Regions from separate parts of the Nonomuraea sp. NPDC048826 genome, predicted to be linked through region 1. Evidence: riboswitches for the same ligand, from Rfam matches in the RefSeq annotation. Region 1 holds a riboswitch; each other region holds the start of a gene.
The links. A riboswitch is a leader RNA that binds a small molecule or an ion and turns the genes downstream of it on or off. The one in region 1 is predicted to bind cyclic di-AMP.
Positions count from the first base shown of each region.

Region 2: another riboswitch for cyclic di-AMP. It lies ahead of ACGFI7_RS15155 (CHAP domain-containing protein); the one in region 1 lies ahead of ACGFI7_RS35115 (CHAP domain-containing protein).
Region 3: another riboswitch for cyclic di-AMP. It lies ahead of ACGFI7_RS17205 (C40 family peptidase); the one in region 1 lies ahead of ACGFI7_RS35115 (CHAP domain-containing protein).
Region 4: another riboswitch for cyclic di-AMP. It lies ahead of ACGFI7_RS19950 (hypothetical protein); the one in region 1 lies ahead of ACGFI7_RS35115 (CHAP domain-containing protein).

Region 1 covers NZ_JBICUQ010000011.1:91,110-94,917, forward strand. The annotation lists gene ACGFI7_RS35110 (acyl--CoA ligase family protein) at 1-709, opposite strand, end outside; gene ACGFI7_RS35115 (CHAP domain-containing protein) at 773-1,456, opposite strand; cyclic di-AMP (ydaO/yuaA leader) riboswitch at 1,469-1,617, opposite strand; gene ACGFI7_RS35120 (ArsB/NhaD family transporter) at 1,819-3,105, opposite strand; gene ACGFI7_RS35125 (CBS domain-containing protein) at 3,102-3,539, opposite strand; gene ACGFI7_RS35130 (polysaccharide lyase 8 family protein) at 3,774-3,808, opposite strand, start outside.
Region 2 covers NZ_JBICUQ010000004.1:139,417-143,224, reverse strand. The annotation lists gene ACGFI7_RS15160 (YciI family protein) at 587-1,027, opposite strand; gene ACGFI7_RS15155 (CHAP domain-containing protein) at 1,117-1,953, opposite strand; cyclic di-AMP (ydaO/yuaA leader) riboswitch at 1,967-2,104, opposite strand; gene ACGFI7_RS15150 (Gfo/Idh/MocA family protein) at 2,219-3,175, opposite strand; gene ACGFI7_RS15145 (aldo/keto reductase) at 3,223-3,808, opposite strand, start outside.
Region 3 covers NZ_JBICUQ010000004.1:581,608-585,415, forward strand. The annotation lists gene ACGFI7_RS17195 (M48 family metalloprotease) at 1-159, opposite strand, end outside; gene ACGFI7_RS17200 (hypothetical protein) at 156-959, opposite strand; gene ACGFI7_RS17205 (C40 family peptidase) at 1,062-1,517, opposite strand; cyclic di-AMP (ydaO/yuaA leader) riboswitch at 1,672-1,838, opposite strand; gene ACGFI7_RS17210 (NlpC/P60 family protein) at 2,153-3,127, opposite strand; gene ACGFI7_RS17215 (NYN domain-containing protein) at 3,212-3,808, opposite strand, start outside.
Region 4 covers NZ_JBICUQ010000005.1:345,791-349,598, forward strand. The annotation lists partial or broken gene ACGFI7_RS19940 (rod shape-determining protein) at 509-640, opposite strand; gene ACGFI7_RS19945 (DUF5302 domain-containing protein) at 800-1,000, shown strand; cyclic di-AMP (ydaO/yuaA leader) riboswitch at 1,157-1,294, shown strand; gene ACGFI7_RS19950 (hypothetical protein) at 1,481-2,314, shown strand; gene ACGFI7_RS19955 (alpha/beta fold hydrolase) at 2,353-3,213, shown strand; gene ACGFI7_RS19960 (hypothetical protein) at 3,533-3,808, opposite strand, start outside.

The DNA.
Region 1 (3,808 bases):
AGATCTCGGCGGGGTCGACGGCCCGCAGGCAGATGTGGGTGCCGCCGGCCGCGGTGACGGCCCAGGTGAAGCACCAGCCGTCGCAGTGGAACATGGGCAGCGTCCACAGGTAGGCGCTGGCGGGGCCGAGCCCGGCGTGCAGCGCCATGGCCAGCGCCTGGAGGTAGGCGCCGCGGTGGTGGTACATCACGCCCTTGGGCAGGCCGGTCGTGCCGCTGGTGTAGTTGATCGCCAGCAGCCCGCGCTCCTCGGCGCACCCGACCTCGCGCGGCTCGGCGCCGTCGAGCAGCTTCTCGTACTCGTCGCCGGCCAGGACGAGCCGGGCCCCGGTCGCGGCGGCGACCTCGCCGGCCCGGTCGGCCAGCTCGGCGGAGGCGACGAGGACGCGGGCGCCGGAGTGGTCGACGATGTGCGCCAGCTCGCCGGCCGACAGCCGGATGTTGAGCGGCACCAGCACCGCCCCGCGCATCGGCACGCCGTGGTGGAGCTCCAGCATGACGTGGCTGTTGACGCAGAGGGCGGCGACCCGGTCGCCGGGTTCGACGCCGAGCCCGGCGAGCGCTCCGGTGAGCCGCCGCGAACGGTCGAGGAGCCGCGCGTAGGTGAACCGCTCCGGCCCGTCGACGACGGCGATCCGGTCAGGGAAGACCTGACCGGATCGCCGGAGGAACGAGGAGGGGGTGAGTGGGGAGAACGTGAACTGTGCCATCGCGGTCCGATCCAGGGCGAGTCCCGTCCGCGTCGTACCCCCGCGCGACCGCGGCGAATCCGCTCAGGCGGCCTTGTACTCGGGGTAGCCGTAGCCGGTCACGTGGCCCTTGGGCCGGACCCGCTCCTCGACCTTGCCGTTGCCGGTGTTGCCCTCGATCGTGGTGATCGTGCCGTCGCCGTTGTCCTTCTTGACCAGGCCGACGTGGTCGATCGAGCTGATGCTCTTGCTGCCGCCCCAGTCGAAGAAGACGACGCTGCCCGGCTTGGCCTCGCCGCCCCAGCGGCCGTTGTTCGCGAACCACTGGGCGTAGGTCACGGTGTAGGCGTCCCAGCCCACCGTGGAGCGGGCGCCGACCTGCTCGCCGACCCAGGACACGAACATCGCGCACCAGGGGGCGTTGGCGTACATCGCGGGCGTGCCGCCGCCGTCACGGGCCAGGGTCTCGGCCGCACGCGGGGAGGACATGTACCACTGGTGGAACTTGGTGCCGCCACCGGAGGCGTCCTCGGACACGCCGATCTGCGCCTCGGCCACCTGCAGGACGGTCTGCGCGCTCACCGCGTTGGCCTGGTTGGCGCCGCTCTGCTGCTGGGCGACGGGGTGCGGCTGCGACGGCGAGGCCTTGGTCTCAGCGTCGACGGGGAGGGCGGAGGTGCCGGCGAACGCGACACCCAGGGCGAGGGTGGCGCCCACCGCGTAGCGGGAGGCGGTCGTGGGCATGCGGTCGAAGAGGTGCTTCACCATGCTGGGGATTGCTCCTTGCTTCCATGCCGCCTACCGGGTTAGCTGTCGGGTTCGGGCGTGGAAGTGCCCTACGGTGTGCTCCAGGTAAAGAGCGACCGATTCACCCCGGTGAAAAGTGGGTCCCCGGTTCCGCCTGCCAGCGGATTCGGCGGCCGCGCCGTGCTCTGCACGGAGGCGCGGTCTCGGCAATACATCGGCAACGCGCAGGGTCTTACGGAAAAGCTCTGCTCAAGCGCGTGCCATCGATGTGCTCGAAGGTAATCGGCGCGCAACGCCGAGGGCAAGTGCGGGGCGGCCCCCGGCGGCGGGATCCCCGATGGCATAGGGGTTTGCGGGCGAATATTTTACTTTTGCCCAGGTTTCTACAGGTAGCGGAACCACAGATACGGGGCCACCAGCCCCACCGTCACGACCGTGACGATCAACCCGTACTTGGTGAACTGCCAGAAGCTGATCGGCGCCCCGTTGCGCGCCGCGATGCCCAGCACGACCACGTTGGCCGCCGCGCCCACCGCCGTGGCGTTGCCGCCCAGGTCGGCGCCGAACGCCAGCGCCCACCACAGCACCTGCGCCGACTCGCCGCCGTTCGCCGCCACGAGGTCGGCCACGATCGGGCTCATCGTGGCCACGAACGGGATGTTGTCCACGATCGCCGACAGCACCGCCGAGCCGCCCAGCAGGCCCATCGCCGCCACGTCGAGCCGGCCGTCCGTGGCCGCCACCGCGGCCTCGGAGATCTGCCCGATGACCCCGGTGTGGACGAGCGCGCCGACCATGACGAACAGCCCGGCGAAGAACACCAGTGTCGGCCACTCCACCTCGGCCAGCGACTCCTCCGCGGTCACCCGGGTGGCCGCCACCAGCACGCCCGCGCCCAGCAGCGCGACCACCGACGGCGAGTAATGGAGCACCGGGTGCAGCACGAACGCCGCCAGCACCACGGCCAGCACGGCCAGCGCCTGCCACAGCAGCCGCCGGTCGGCGATCGCCTCCTTCTCGTCCAGCGCCATGACCTCCGCCGCGCGGCTGGGATCGTAGGTGAACGACCGTCCCCACATCAGCCAGCAGAGCCCCACGAACACCACGACCAGCACGATCACCATGGGCGCCATGTGCACGAGGAAGTCGTTGAAGCTCAGCCCGCCCCGGCTGGCGATGATGATGTTGGGCGGATCGCCCACCAGCGTCGCCGCGCCGCCGATGTTGGAGGCGAGCGCCTCGGCGATCAGGAAGGGGATCGGCGACACGGCCAGCCGCTCGCACACCAGGAACGTCACCGGCGCGATCAGCAGCACCGTGGTGACGTTGTCCAGCAGCGCGGACGCCACCGCGGTGATCAGCACCAGCAGGACCATGAGCCGGAAGGGCCGCCCCTTGGCGCGTTTGGCCGCCCAGATCGCCAGATACTCGAAGACGCCGGTCTGTTTCAGCACCCCGACGATGATCATCATGCCGAGCAGCAGGAAGATGACGTTCCAGTCGATGCCGGAATGCTCGGAGAAGAAAGCCGCCTGGGCGTCCGTGGCGTGGATCAGCAGCATGATCCCGGCCCCGCCCAGTGCCGCGGCCACCCGCGGCACCTTCTCGGTGGCGATCAGCGCGTAGGCGGCCAGGAACACCGCCACGCTCGCCCAGGCGACCGGGGTCACGTGCCCAGCATCCGGTCGAGCAGCGCCTGCAGCGTGACCGCGCCCAGCAGCCGGCCTTCCTCGACGATCGCGACCAGCGGGGTGCGGGTGCGCGCCATCAGCGCCGCCAGCTCCAGCACGGTCGCGTCAGGGTCGGTGACCGGCAGCTCGCGCCGGTCCTTCGGCAGCGCCTCGCGCACCGTACGGCCGCCCAGGGCGTCCAGGAACGCGTCGGCGTGCGCCTCGTCGACCACCCGGGCCAGCGCCGGGTCGTCCATGATGTAGCGCGGCACGGCCAGCCGCAGCGCCTCGGTGCCCGAGAGGATGGTGTGCTGGTCGTCGCCCTTGACGATCAGACCGGGCAGATCCTGCTCGGCCATCAGCCGGCAGGCGTCGAGCACCGGGGTGTCCAGGGCCACGACGGGATATTCGGCAACCAGGTCTCTGGCGCGCATGGGGGCACATCCTTCGCTCGTACGGATGAGGACCTGCCGACCAGACTTCCCGGCGCACCACCGGACAACCTATCAAGACCATCGCCGCATGCTCACATCCGGTCGGTAGGCTCTCTAATCTGCATGAAGTTACTCAAAGTGGCGCAGATTTGCTCCTTCGGAGGGTGACGTTCCGGCCACGGCCGTTTCCCACGACAGCACGACCATGGCGGCCGGATCCGCCGCCACACGCCCTCACTTGCCGGGACTTGGCCGGACGGTGGTCGTCG
Region 2 (3,808 bases), on a different contig from region 1:
CTTCTGGGTTGCACCATGTGGGAGCCCGTCACGCCTGGTCCAGCGGGCGGCCCGCGCGGGGTCTGTACGCCCGCCCACGTCCGGACGAACTGCCCCGCGTCAGGATGTCCCGCTCGAGTCCGGCTGGCCGACCCGCCGCAGTCCGGGGAGGTCTGCCGGGTGATGACGTCGAGACCCGGGATCTAGGAGTCGTCTGGCGGGGTGGCGGCCACGACCCGAGGCCGTGCGAGCCCAACGCCTGTGAGCCCGAGGTCCGTGAGGCCGACGCCCGCGAGTCCGAGGTCCGCGAGTCCGAGGTCCGCGAGTCCGAGGTCCGCGAGGCTGACGCCCGCGAGGCTGACGCCCGCGAGCCCGAGGTCGCGAGCCGTTGTTGTGGGGTGATGGCGTCGTGGCCGGAGTCTGTGAGTCGTCGTCGTGGGGTGGGACGTGTGGCTCGGGGTCTGTGAGGCGTTGTGGTGGGGTGACGTCGCGGTCCGGGGTTTGGGGTGTCGGGGTGGGGTGGTCCCGCCTGGCTGGAGGGGACCACCTTCGCCTCGTCCGGGGGAACCGGCCGGGGGGCGGCCCCGTTGCTTGGACAGCAGGGACGTCAGGCGTCCGGGTGTTCGGCGCCCAGGGATTCGCGAAGGGCCGCGCTGCGCTGGGCGGTTTCGGGGCTGAGGGAGGACTCCGGCATGTCGGCCGTGCCGAAGACCTCCCAGAGCTCCAGGCCGACGCCCTCGCCGTCCTCGGGGACGGGGCAGCGCAGGGCCCATTCGACGGCTTCCTCGCGGGATTTGACCTGGATCAGCCAGAAGCCGGCGATGATCTCCTTGGTCTCCGCGAAGGGACCGTCGACGACCTTGGGCTTGCCGGGGCCGTAGACGATCCGGGCGGCGCGGGAGCTGGGGTGCAGCCCTTCCGCCGCCAGCAGCACCCCGGCCCTGACCAGCGATTCGTTGTAGGCCGTCATGTCGTCGACGAGCTGCCGGCTCGGCATGACGCCCGCTTCGGTCTCGACGCTGCCCTTACCGATGATCATGAATTTCATGGCGCGTTCTCCTCAGCATCCCGCTCTCATGGACGCGTCGAACGAGCGACGCCCGCATCGACACCTCAAGCGGGATTCTTCCGGAGAACTCAGGAGGCGTACTCCGGGTAGCCGTATCCGACAACCTGGTACTTGGGACGGATGCGCTCCTCGACCAGCCCGTTGCCGGTGTTGCCCTCGATCGTGGAGATGGTGCCGTCGTTGTTGTCCTGGACCACGAAGCCGACGTGCTGGATGGCTTCGATGCTCTTGCTGCCGTTCCAGGCGAAGAAGACCACGGCGCCCGGCCTGGCCTCGGTGCCCCAGCGGTTGTTGGCCGCGAACCACTTGGCGTGCGTCACCGTGTAGGCGTCCCAGCCGACCTGGGGGCGGGCGCCGGTCTGCTCGCCGACCCAGGAGACGAACATGGCGCACCAGGGGGCGTTCAGGTAGGCGGCGGGGTGGCCGCCGTCGCGGGCGATGGTCTCCAGGGCGCGCTGCGAGTTCGCGTACCACTCCTGGAACTTGGTGCCGCCGCCCTGCGCGTTCTCCCGCACCCCGATCTGGGCCCTGGCCAGGGCGAGCACCTCGGCGGCGGTGACGTTGATCTTGTCCTTCTCGGCGGGCTTCGCCTGCTGGGACGCGGCCTCCCCGGCCTGCTCGCTCTCCCCGGCCTGCTCGCTCCCCCCGGCCTGCTCGGCTTGCTCCGCCTGCTCGGCGTGCTCGGCCTGGTCGCTTTGCGCGGCCTCGTCGGTCTGCTCGGTCTCGTCGGTTCGCTCGGTCTGCTCGGTCCCGGACTGTGCCGTCAGCCGGAGGTCGTCGTGCCCCGGGTCGGCGTGAGCCGGGAGGGCGAAGCTCAGGGCGCAGGTGACGATGCCGGCGCCCAGGAGGGCGCGTAGGTGGTGCGGCTTCGGCTTGGGGGCACGGGCGAGACGATGCGTGACCATCGAGGGGATGTACTCCTTGCTTCCATGCCGCTTACCGGGTTAGCTGACGGGTTCGGGCGTGGAAGCTGCCCTACGGCGCGCGCGGCGCCGATTCACCCCGAGGGAAGTGGGTCCCCGGTTCCGCGCAAGGCGGATTCAGCGGTCGCAGGGCTGTCCTGCGAGACGATCGCGCTCAGAGCAACGAACGGACAAATCGGACGAAAGCCCTGAACGCGGAACAAGGTAATACAAAGGCAAGAAACTGACAAGCCCAGCAAAGCCGCAGCTAGCGAAGCTGCGCCTGCGCGTCGGCCAGCACCCGCATGATGGCAAGGCTTTCGTCAAGAGGCATGATCGCGCTCTCGGTACGGTTCTCCGCCAGGCAGTCCCTGACCTCGCGCAGCTCGTGCGCGTACCCGTTGTCGGCCGGATCGGCGAGCAGGTGCTCCTCCGGCTCCATGCCCGGCCCGCTGAGCACGACCCGCCGCGGAGCCCAGAACGGGGCGTCGAGGTCGGCCCGCATCCCGGTGCCGACGATGGAGGCGTCGTTGGCGTAGGTGCCGAGCAGCGAGCACTCCACCAGCGCCCGCCTGCCGTCCGGATAGCGCATCAGCCCGCCCGCCTCGGCGTCGACGCCGCTGGGCGCCAGCGAGCCGGTGATGTGCGTGCTCTCGGGTTGGCCGAGGAACAGCTGGGCCAGCCCCATCGGATAGATGCCCAGGTCGAGCAGGGCGCCGCCGCCCAGCTCGGGGGCCCAGAGCCGGTGCGCGGGATCGTACGGGAGCGTGAAGCCGAACGAGGCGCGCACCGAGCGGATCTCGCCGAACCGCTCGTCCTCGGTGAGCCTGCGGATCAGCGGATTGAACCGCATCCACATGGCCTCCATCAGGAAGATTCCGACCTCGCGGGCCAGCCGGACCATCCGCTCGGCGTCGGCCATGGTGGCCGCGAGCGGCTTCTCGCACAGCACGGCCTTGCCCGCCGCGATGGCCGCCTCGGCCACCTCCAGGTGCTGGGCGTGCGGGGTGGCGACGTAGACGGCGTCCACGGCCGGGTCGGCGCAGAGCTCGGCGTAGGAGCCGTGGGCGGACTCGGCGCCCAGCGTCGCGGCCAGCGCCTTGGCCCTGCCCAGATCGCGGGAGCCGACGGCGGCCACCCGCATGCCCGGCTCGGCGGCGATGACGGCCCCTACGGTCCTGGCGATGCCGCCGGTCGCCGCGATTCCCCACGCTAGATCTCGCACGCGGGAGATCGTACAGATTTATACGAGAAAGCGATATGTGTGCAGTTTCACCCTGTTGTCGCGGGATCTGCGCCCAGGCGGCGGCCGGCGTTCATCGCCCCGATCGCGGCCATGTCCTCGTGGTCCAGGATGAAGTCGAACACCTGGATGTTCTCCTTGATCCGCGCCGGGGTGACCGACTTCGGGATCACCACGTTGCCGATCTGGATGTGCCAGCGCAGCACGATCTGGGCCGGCGTGCGGCCGTGCTTCTCCGACAGCACCCCCAGCGCCGGGTCGTCCAGCAGGCCCCGGCCGGAGCCGAGCGGGCTCCACGCCTCGGTGAGGATGCCGTTCTTGTCGTGGAACTCGCGCATCTCCCGCTGCTGGAAGTACGGGTGCAGCTCGATCTGGTTGATGCAGGGGATGATGTCGGTCTCGTCCATGAGCCGGGTGAGCGTGCCGACCGTGAAGTTGGACACGCCGATCGCCCTGGCCCGGCCGTCGCGGTAGATCTTCTCCAGGCCGCGCCAGGCCTGGACGTACTGGTCGCGCCGCGGCGCCGGCCAGTGGATCAGGTAGAGATCGACGTAGTCCAGGCCGAGCCGGCTCAGGCTCTCGCCGAAGGCCTGCTCCACCCGGTCGTGGTCGCTG
Region 3 (3,808 bases), on a different contig from region 1:
GCCCGTCAGCGGCGTCTCCCGGGCCCGCCTGCGGGCCGGTCCTGTGGTGGCTTCTCGGCGGGCGGGGTCCCCGGCCGGCGGGTCGCCGGGCCGGGTCGCGGCCTCGTCGCCCGCGGTGCCGTTCCTGTCCTGGCCGTCGTCCACTTCGCGTCCCCTCACCCCAGCTCGTCCCGCACGTACGCGCGCCACTCCCGGGTCAGCTCGCCGATCGTGAGCCCGTACGCGGCGAGCGCCCGGCCGGCGCCGGCACTCCGCGCTTCACGGTAGAGCCTCACCAGGGTCCCCTCGCCCATCCTCGCGGCCAGGTACCGACACGCCAGCCACGCCCCCTGGTACGCCCGCGCCTGCGCGTCCCCCCGCGCGCCGAAGTCCGCCGGCCCGGGCAGGTCGCCGGGAAGCCGCCCGGCCCGCACCTCGGCCGCCAGCTCGGCCGCGGCCACGGTGACCGGCAGCCCGGAATCCCGATAGGCCACGTAGTCGGCGAATCCCTCGTACAACCAGACAGGAAGCCCACCGGTGCCCGCGGCGACGTGGGTGAGCTCGTGGGCGAGCACCACGTCCCGCCCCACCGGGTTGAGCCGGGCGAACCCCTCCGGCACCACGATCACCCGCCGCCCGTCGGCCACGGCCGCCAGCCCGTCCACTCCCCCGGTGCCCGCCAGCCGCGCGGCCTCCGCGCCGGACGCGGGCACCAGCACCAGCGGCCGCACGGTCCCGCCCAGCACCGCCGACACGCGCAGCCCGGCCGCGTCGGCCCGCCGCGCCAGATCGGCCAGCAGCCCAGGTCTGGCCCGACGCCCCGCGACCAGGGCCCGCTCGCCGCGGGCGATCTCCAGCTCACCCCGCCACAGCTCTCGGACGTCGGCCAGCTCGTCAGCCGGGAGTCGTGCCCCGTCGGCCGCGGCGACGGCGAGAACCAGCCCCGTCAGCACCGCTCGACGGCTCACGTACCCGGACACGCTGCCCGATGCTAGCCGTTCGGCACGCCGCGGCTCCCGCGGGACGTGGGCCGGGCAGCACGAAGGCCCCGCCCCCACAGGGGACGGGGCCTTCGTGGACGGTCACAGACCGGGGCGCACCGCTCCGGCGAACGACGACTTCCGCCATCCGCCGAGCTTCTCGATACGCACGGTCTTGCCCGTGCTCGGCGAGTGGATCATCTTGCCCTTGCCGACGTACATGCCCACGTGGCCGAGCCCGCGGAAGAACATCAGGTCACCCGGTCGCAAGTTCTTGTAGGAGACCTTCGTCCTGATGCGCGCGAACTGGCTGTTCGTCACGCGCGGGATCTTCACTCCGGCCTTGCGCCAGGCGAACTGGACGAGACCTGAGCAGTCGAACGCGTTCGGCCCGGTGGCTCCGTACCGGTACGGGTCACCGATCTGCTTCTTGGCCACCGCGACGGCCTTGTGGGCTCTCACCTTCTGCCGAGCGGCCTTCGCCTGCTTACGGGACTTGGCGGTCTTGACTGCCTTGACGACCTTGACCGTCTTGGCAGATTCCACCGCCTTCGTCACGGAAGCTCCGGCTGGGGCGCTCACCGTCTCCGCCTGCGCCGCCGGGACGTGGAGGCCTGCGCCTCCGGCCGTCACGGTCATCGTGAGCGCTATGCCACTGAGGGCAAGACGGGACAGACGGGGGTTATGCGGGGAGGTAGACAGGATTGCTCCTTGACTCTTCCACGAACGCCTACCGGGTTAGCTGACGGATTCGGGCCTGGAAGTCGCCCTACGGCGCGCGTCACGCGCCGATTCACCCCTGATCCCGCCCTGAAATGACGGGTTCGATGGTTCCCCGGCTCCGTACTCCTGGCTGTACGGATTCGGCAGGCCACCGCCCCGGATCAGTTGTCTACGGGGATACGGCGGTGACCGGCGGATGTGTATACGTCCACATCGCGACGCCTGCGGCACCGGCGATGATGGTCGGCGGCGGGCATGGCATGTCCGCCGCGACGCCAGAACCTACGCCGGAAAGTCACGATCTGGCAAAACCGCGGTCAACGAGTAAAGATCTGACAGGACCCTTGTAAGAACCGGCGACCCCAGGTGCACAGGCGGCCTCGTTACTCGAATGTGACCATACTCACACTTACCGCTCTGACGTCATGTCAAGACCCTTGTGTCACACGAGTCACACGAGTTTCAGGAGCTCACGGGCGTACCGCCCCGACGAGACGTCGTCCGTACGACGAAAGTGGGACGACTTTCACGACGTCTCCGGTCTGCGGCGCGTGCACGATCTTGCCGTCACCGGCATAGATGCTCACGTGGCCGAGCCCCTCGCTGAAGATGAGGTCCCCGGGCTGGAGTGCGTCCAGCGAGACCCGCCGGCTGGCCCCCCACGCCCACTGCTGCCAGGTCGTACGCGGCAGGGACACGCCAGCGGCGCGCCAGGACGCCTGGGTCAGGCCGGAGCAGTCCCAGCCGCCGGGGCCGGTGCCGCCGAACTGGTAGGGCTTGCCGATCTGCGCGTAGGCGAAGTTGAGCACGGCGACGGCGCTTCCCGAGGCGGGCCCGGTGTACTTGACGCCGGTGCTGTTCGGGTCGCCGACGCGGTAGGCGCCGAGGCGGTTGAGCAGCTTCTTCTGCTGGGCGATCAGCTTCTCGACCTCGGCGCGCTCCTGCTTGATCTTGTCGCGCTCCTCGTCGGCCTCGCCCAGGGCATCCTGCGCCTTGTCACGCTCGGCCTTGAGCCCGCGGTTCTCCCGGTCGAAGGCGGCCAGCATGCCGGCCCGCTCCTGGCTCAGCTGACCGGTCAGCGCCATCTGGTAGAGCATGTCGTCGGGCCGGTCACTGGTGAGCACGGACGGCATCGCGGTGAGGTCGCGGCCCATCTTGTAGCCGTCGACGGCCATCTGGATGACCTGCTCGCGCAGTTCGGAGACGGTGGCCAGCTTGCGCTTGTAGCTGCCGTTCAGCTTGTCGTAGCGCTTCTTGGCGTCCTTGTAGCTCTCGGTGGCCGTGTTGTAGCGATCGACGACCTTGTCGGCCTTGTCGTTGAGCTTCTCGAGCTTCTTCTTGGCCTGGCTGATCGTCGGTCGGGGATCAGCGGAGACTCCTCCCGCCGGGACGATGATCAGCCCGATCGCTAGACCCGCGGCCAGCGGCGCCCGGCCCAACCTCACAGCTCGCCTCCCAGGGGGAATATATCTGGGGCGAAATAGTACAGAAGTGTTAGGTGGGGTCTCACCTAAACACTGATTTGTAATCTAGGCGCGGCCGAGCCTGCGGAGCAGCAAAGCAGACGGAACGGGTCTGGCTCCCATCCGGCGCACCGACTCGGCGACCTCGCGGTCGGAGGAGACCACGGCCATGGCCCGGCCCGGCGGCTCGGCGCGGACCAGCTGGCGGATCAGGTCGTCGGCGATCTCCCCGGGCGCGCTGAACAGCACCCGTACCCCGCGCGGCGCCACCACCTGCACCGGAGCGTTCAGCTCGGCGCCGTCGAAGACCACGGTCACCTCGACCCTGGTCTGCGCCACCAGCCCGCCCAGCCCCGTCATCAACCGGTTGCGCTGGTCGGCCAGGGTGAGGGTGCCGTAACCGGTCTTCGTCACGTTGTAGCCGTCGATGATCAGATGGACCTGGGGCAGCGCGAGAAGCTGGTCGAGCAGCTGCGGGTCGTCGTCGGCCAGTGCGCGGGCCGGCACCCCGCGCACTCCCGGCACCTCCCCGGCGACGGCGGCCACCGAGTCGGCCGGCCGGGAGATCGTGGTGGGCAGCGCCAGCTCCCTGCGCAGCCCGGCGGAGGCGTCCTGCAGGGCGTCGAGCAGCACTCTGATGCGGGCGTCCTCGATGCTGCGGCC
Region 4 (3,808 bases), on a different contig from region 1:
CCGAGGGGTTGAACGTCTCTCCGGGCTGGTGCTCGGGTGCCTTCGGGAGCGCGTATCCGGGGGCGCAGAACCACGCGTCCGCGGTCGGGTAGCTCGCGACGTGGGACAGTGACCGTACATCCGGGGGTGGGCCCGCGGGGGACGGCCTCTCTGGTGTGGGTCGCTGGGCAGCATCGAACCGGGCGTCCGTGGTCGGGCTCCCGGTGAACGGTGGCTCTGGCTTCGGGTGGCCTGCGTCCCTGGGTGGGCGGCGAGCGTCCCCGGGTGGATGTGCGGTGTTCGAACTCGGGTCTGGGGCGAGGTACGCGATGAGGTCCGCGTGCGTGCCCGGGTGTGCGGCCGCGTCCGGGGACGTGTCCGGGCCCGCGTTCCAGTGACTGTTCCGGTGCGGGTTTCGGTGTGCGTTCCGTCGGGCGGGGGTGCTCGGATGGGTGGTGGTGGTGGTGGGGCGGTGCGTCGAGGTGCCGGGTCTGGTGCCCGTTGCGAAGGCCGGGATGCCGAAGGGGAAGCCGCCGGTGGGCTTGAGTGCGGCTGCCGAGGGTTCGTTGAGGACGATGCCCCGGCCTCGTTCGTAGATCTGCGTGGTGGCCGTGCCGAGGTCGATCGCGAGGTCCCGGCCGAGGAACCCGAGCGGGCTCACTGCCGCCGCTCCGGGGGATCGAGCTGCATGTCAGGGGTGTATCCAGGATCAGGTCAAGCCAATACCAAGCCCCCGGCGCGCCGCGCGGCATGATGCCTGGTTTCGCGCAGTGGGGGCCTGCATGGGAAGCTGGGGGCGTACGCACACCAGGAGGTCCTCATGGCGGAAACCCCAGAGCCGGAAGTCGACGAGACTCCCGAGGACGAGATGAAGCGCAAGTTCCGTGAGGCTCTGGAGCGCAAGCGCGGCCAGCAGGCGGGAACCAGCGGGGGTGGTAGGGGCGCCGACCATTCCAAGATCCACGGAGCGCACGGTCCGGCTGCCGGTAAGCGGTCCTTCAGGCGCAAGAGCGGCGGCTGAAAGCCGGGTGTTTCAAGGGGGTACGGCATGCCGTACCCCCTTTTTCTAGGTAGATCTTCGCCCGAATCATGGGCTTACCTTTGCGTTTGTCCAGTTTGCTCGCTAGATTGGTGAGCGTTACCAGGCGGTGACCTTGACTCTTCACCAGGAAGAGGCGGCTGCCTGGCGCCGAATCCCGCACCACGCGGGAACCGGGGACCCATCTCCTTGGGGTGAATCCGACCTTCGCGGCCGGTAGGGCATCTCCACGCCCGAACCCGTCAGCTAACCCGGTAGGCGAGATGGAGAGGACATCTTCTCGTGATCGATCGCCGCGTCAGTTCCCCCCTATCGCGGGATGTCACCGGCCGCCATTGAGCAGCGGCTGATTCCTGATCTTCTTTTCGCGCTCCACGCGTAGCGTCCGCACGGCTTGATGCCCGGCTGCGCCTTGTTGCGAGCGCTTTCTCACTGTTGCCTCACAAAGGACTTCTGCTTTTCATGTCTGCTCGCTTCAGCATGCGCTCCTTCGCCGTGATCGCCGCCGCCGCCGGCACGCTCGCCTTCGGCGCCGGGGCCGGTACCGCCGCTCACGCCGACATCGACAAGGGCACGGAGAAGGTCCTGCTCAAGGGCAAGACCACGGCCTCCTACTTCTGGGACGACGGCTCCGGCCGCGCTGGTGACACCGGCATGCCGGCCAGTGGCAAGCCCATGCAGAAGGGCCTGGCGGCAAGCCCCAGCTGGCCCCTGCTGACCGAGGGTTACGTGGTCTACAACGGCAAGAAGATGCCGTTCTTCGTCGGTGACCGCGGCCCGGGCAACCCGTCCAGCAACGGCATCATGCTCGACCTGGACTCCAAGACTTTCGCCGACCTGACCGGCGGCAGGTTCAACCCGCGCACGCTGATGGTGGACGGCAATGGCGGCAAGGGCCACATCGAGGTCGAGTACGTCATCACCAAGTGGGGTGACGGCGTGGGCCTGAAGAACCACCCGGTGGCCTTCTCCACCGGCGCCTGGAAGCGCATCGACCGCAACCCGGCGAACCCGCCGGTGCTGGCCGAGGACAAGGCGGAGAAGAAGGCCGAGAAGGACGAGAAGACCCTGGCCGGCGGCGCGAAGGACGAGGCCCGGAAGGTCGAGAAGAAGGTCGAGAAGACCCTCGCCGCCGCGCCGGTGGCCGAGTCGAAGGCCGCCTCCGGCGCTGCTCAGGCGGCCGCTGCCACCGAGCAGAGCAACGTGGCCGGCGCCGCGGCGGTCGGCGGCGCGGTGCTCATCGGCGGTGCCCTGGTGCTGGGCCGCGAGCGCATCCGCAAGCTCGTGCGCCGCTGACCTTGGCGTCACCCTGATCAGAATGTCATTCTGGTGCCGTGACCTCGACTGCATCGGCTCATGGCATCGACATCGCGTACGAGAGCTTCGGCTCTCCTGACGGGCGCCCGCTCCTGTTGATCATGGGGCTGGGCGCCCAGCTCATTCACTGGGACGACGAGTTCTGCGAGCAACTCGCCGAGCAGGGACACCACGTCGTCAGGTTCGACAACCGCGACGCCGGTCTGTCCACCCACCTCCACGACGCGGGCGTGCCTCAGCCGGGCAAGCCCGCGTACCTGCTGGACGACATGGCCGAGGACGTCGCCGGGCTGCTGGACGCGCTCGGCTGGCCGGCCGCGCACCTGGTGGGCGCCTCGATGGGCGGGATGATCGCCCAGACGCTCGCCATCCGGCATCCCGAGCGGGTGCTCACCCTGACCTCGATCATGTCCACCCCCGGCGGCTCGGTGGCCCCGCCCACCGAGGCCGCCCGCGCGGTCCTGTTCGCCAAGCCGGTGACCACCCGGGAAGGCGCGGTCACACAGGCGCTGGCCACGCAGTCGGTGATCGGCTCTCCGGGGTACGAACTCGACCGCGAGCGCGTCGAGCGGCTGGCCAAGCTGGCGTTCGACCGGTGTTTCGACCCGGCGGGCGTGGCCCGGCAGCTCGCGGCGATCGTCAACTCCCCCGAGCGGACCGAGGCCCTTTCCCGGCTCAACATCCCCACACTGGTCATCCACGGCGCCGACGACCAGCTCATCCCGCTCGCGGGCGGGCAGGCCACGGCGGCGGCGATCCCGGGCGCGGAGCTCAAGGTCTTCCCCGGTATGGGACACGATCTGCCCCGTGCCCTCTGGCCGGAGATCGTCGAGGCCGTCACCAAGCTGACCGCCGGCCATCCCAGCCCGACGAGGTGACATCCCGCCGTACGAGGAAAACTTCGGAAGGACCGTACGACGAAGAAACCCGAAAGGGCCGGCCGTGCGACGTAAGAGCCTGGCAGGGCCGTGCGGCGGAAGACCCTGGAAGGCATACGACGTAAGACCCCGGAAAGGGCCGTGCGGCGAAGCCCCGGTGTAAGGGGCGCCGACGGGTCGTACGAAGGTGCGAGGGGTGGAAAGGGCGCGTCTCGCGGGTTGCCGGGAGGCAGCTGCCTCGCGAGACGCGCCCCGGCGGCGGCACGCGTTCGCCGCGCCCGAGCGCGAGCCACCGGGTCGTAGGAGGAGGAGCCGGAGGTCAGACCTCCAGCTTCTCCTCTATGCCCTTGAGATGATGCCTGGCCAGGGCCAGGTTGGCCCGGCCGCGGTCCAGTGCGAGGTAGAGGAACAGGCCCTTGCCGCCGCGTCCGGAGATCGGCCGGATGAGGTGGTACTGGCCGCTGAGCGTGATGAGGATGTCCTCGATCGCCTCGTTGAGCCCGAGCGAGTCCATCGTGCGCAGCTTCGCCTTGACGACCTCGGTGTTGCCCGCGGCGGCGACCTGGAGGTCCAGGTCCTTGGATCCGCCGAGGGC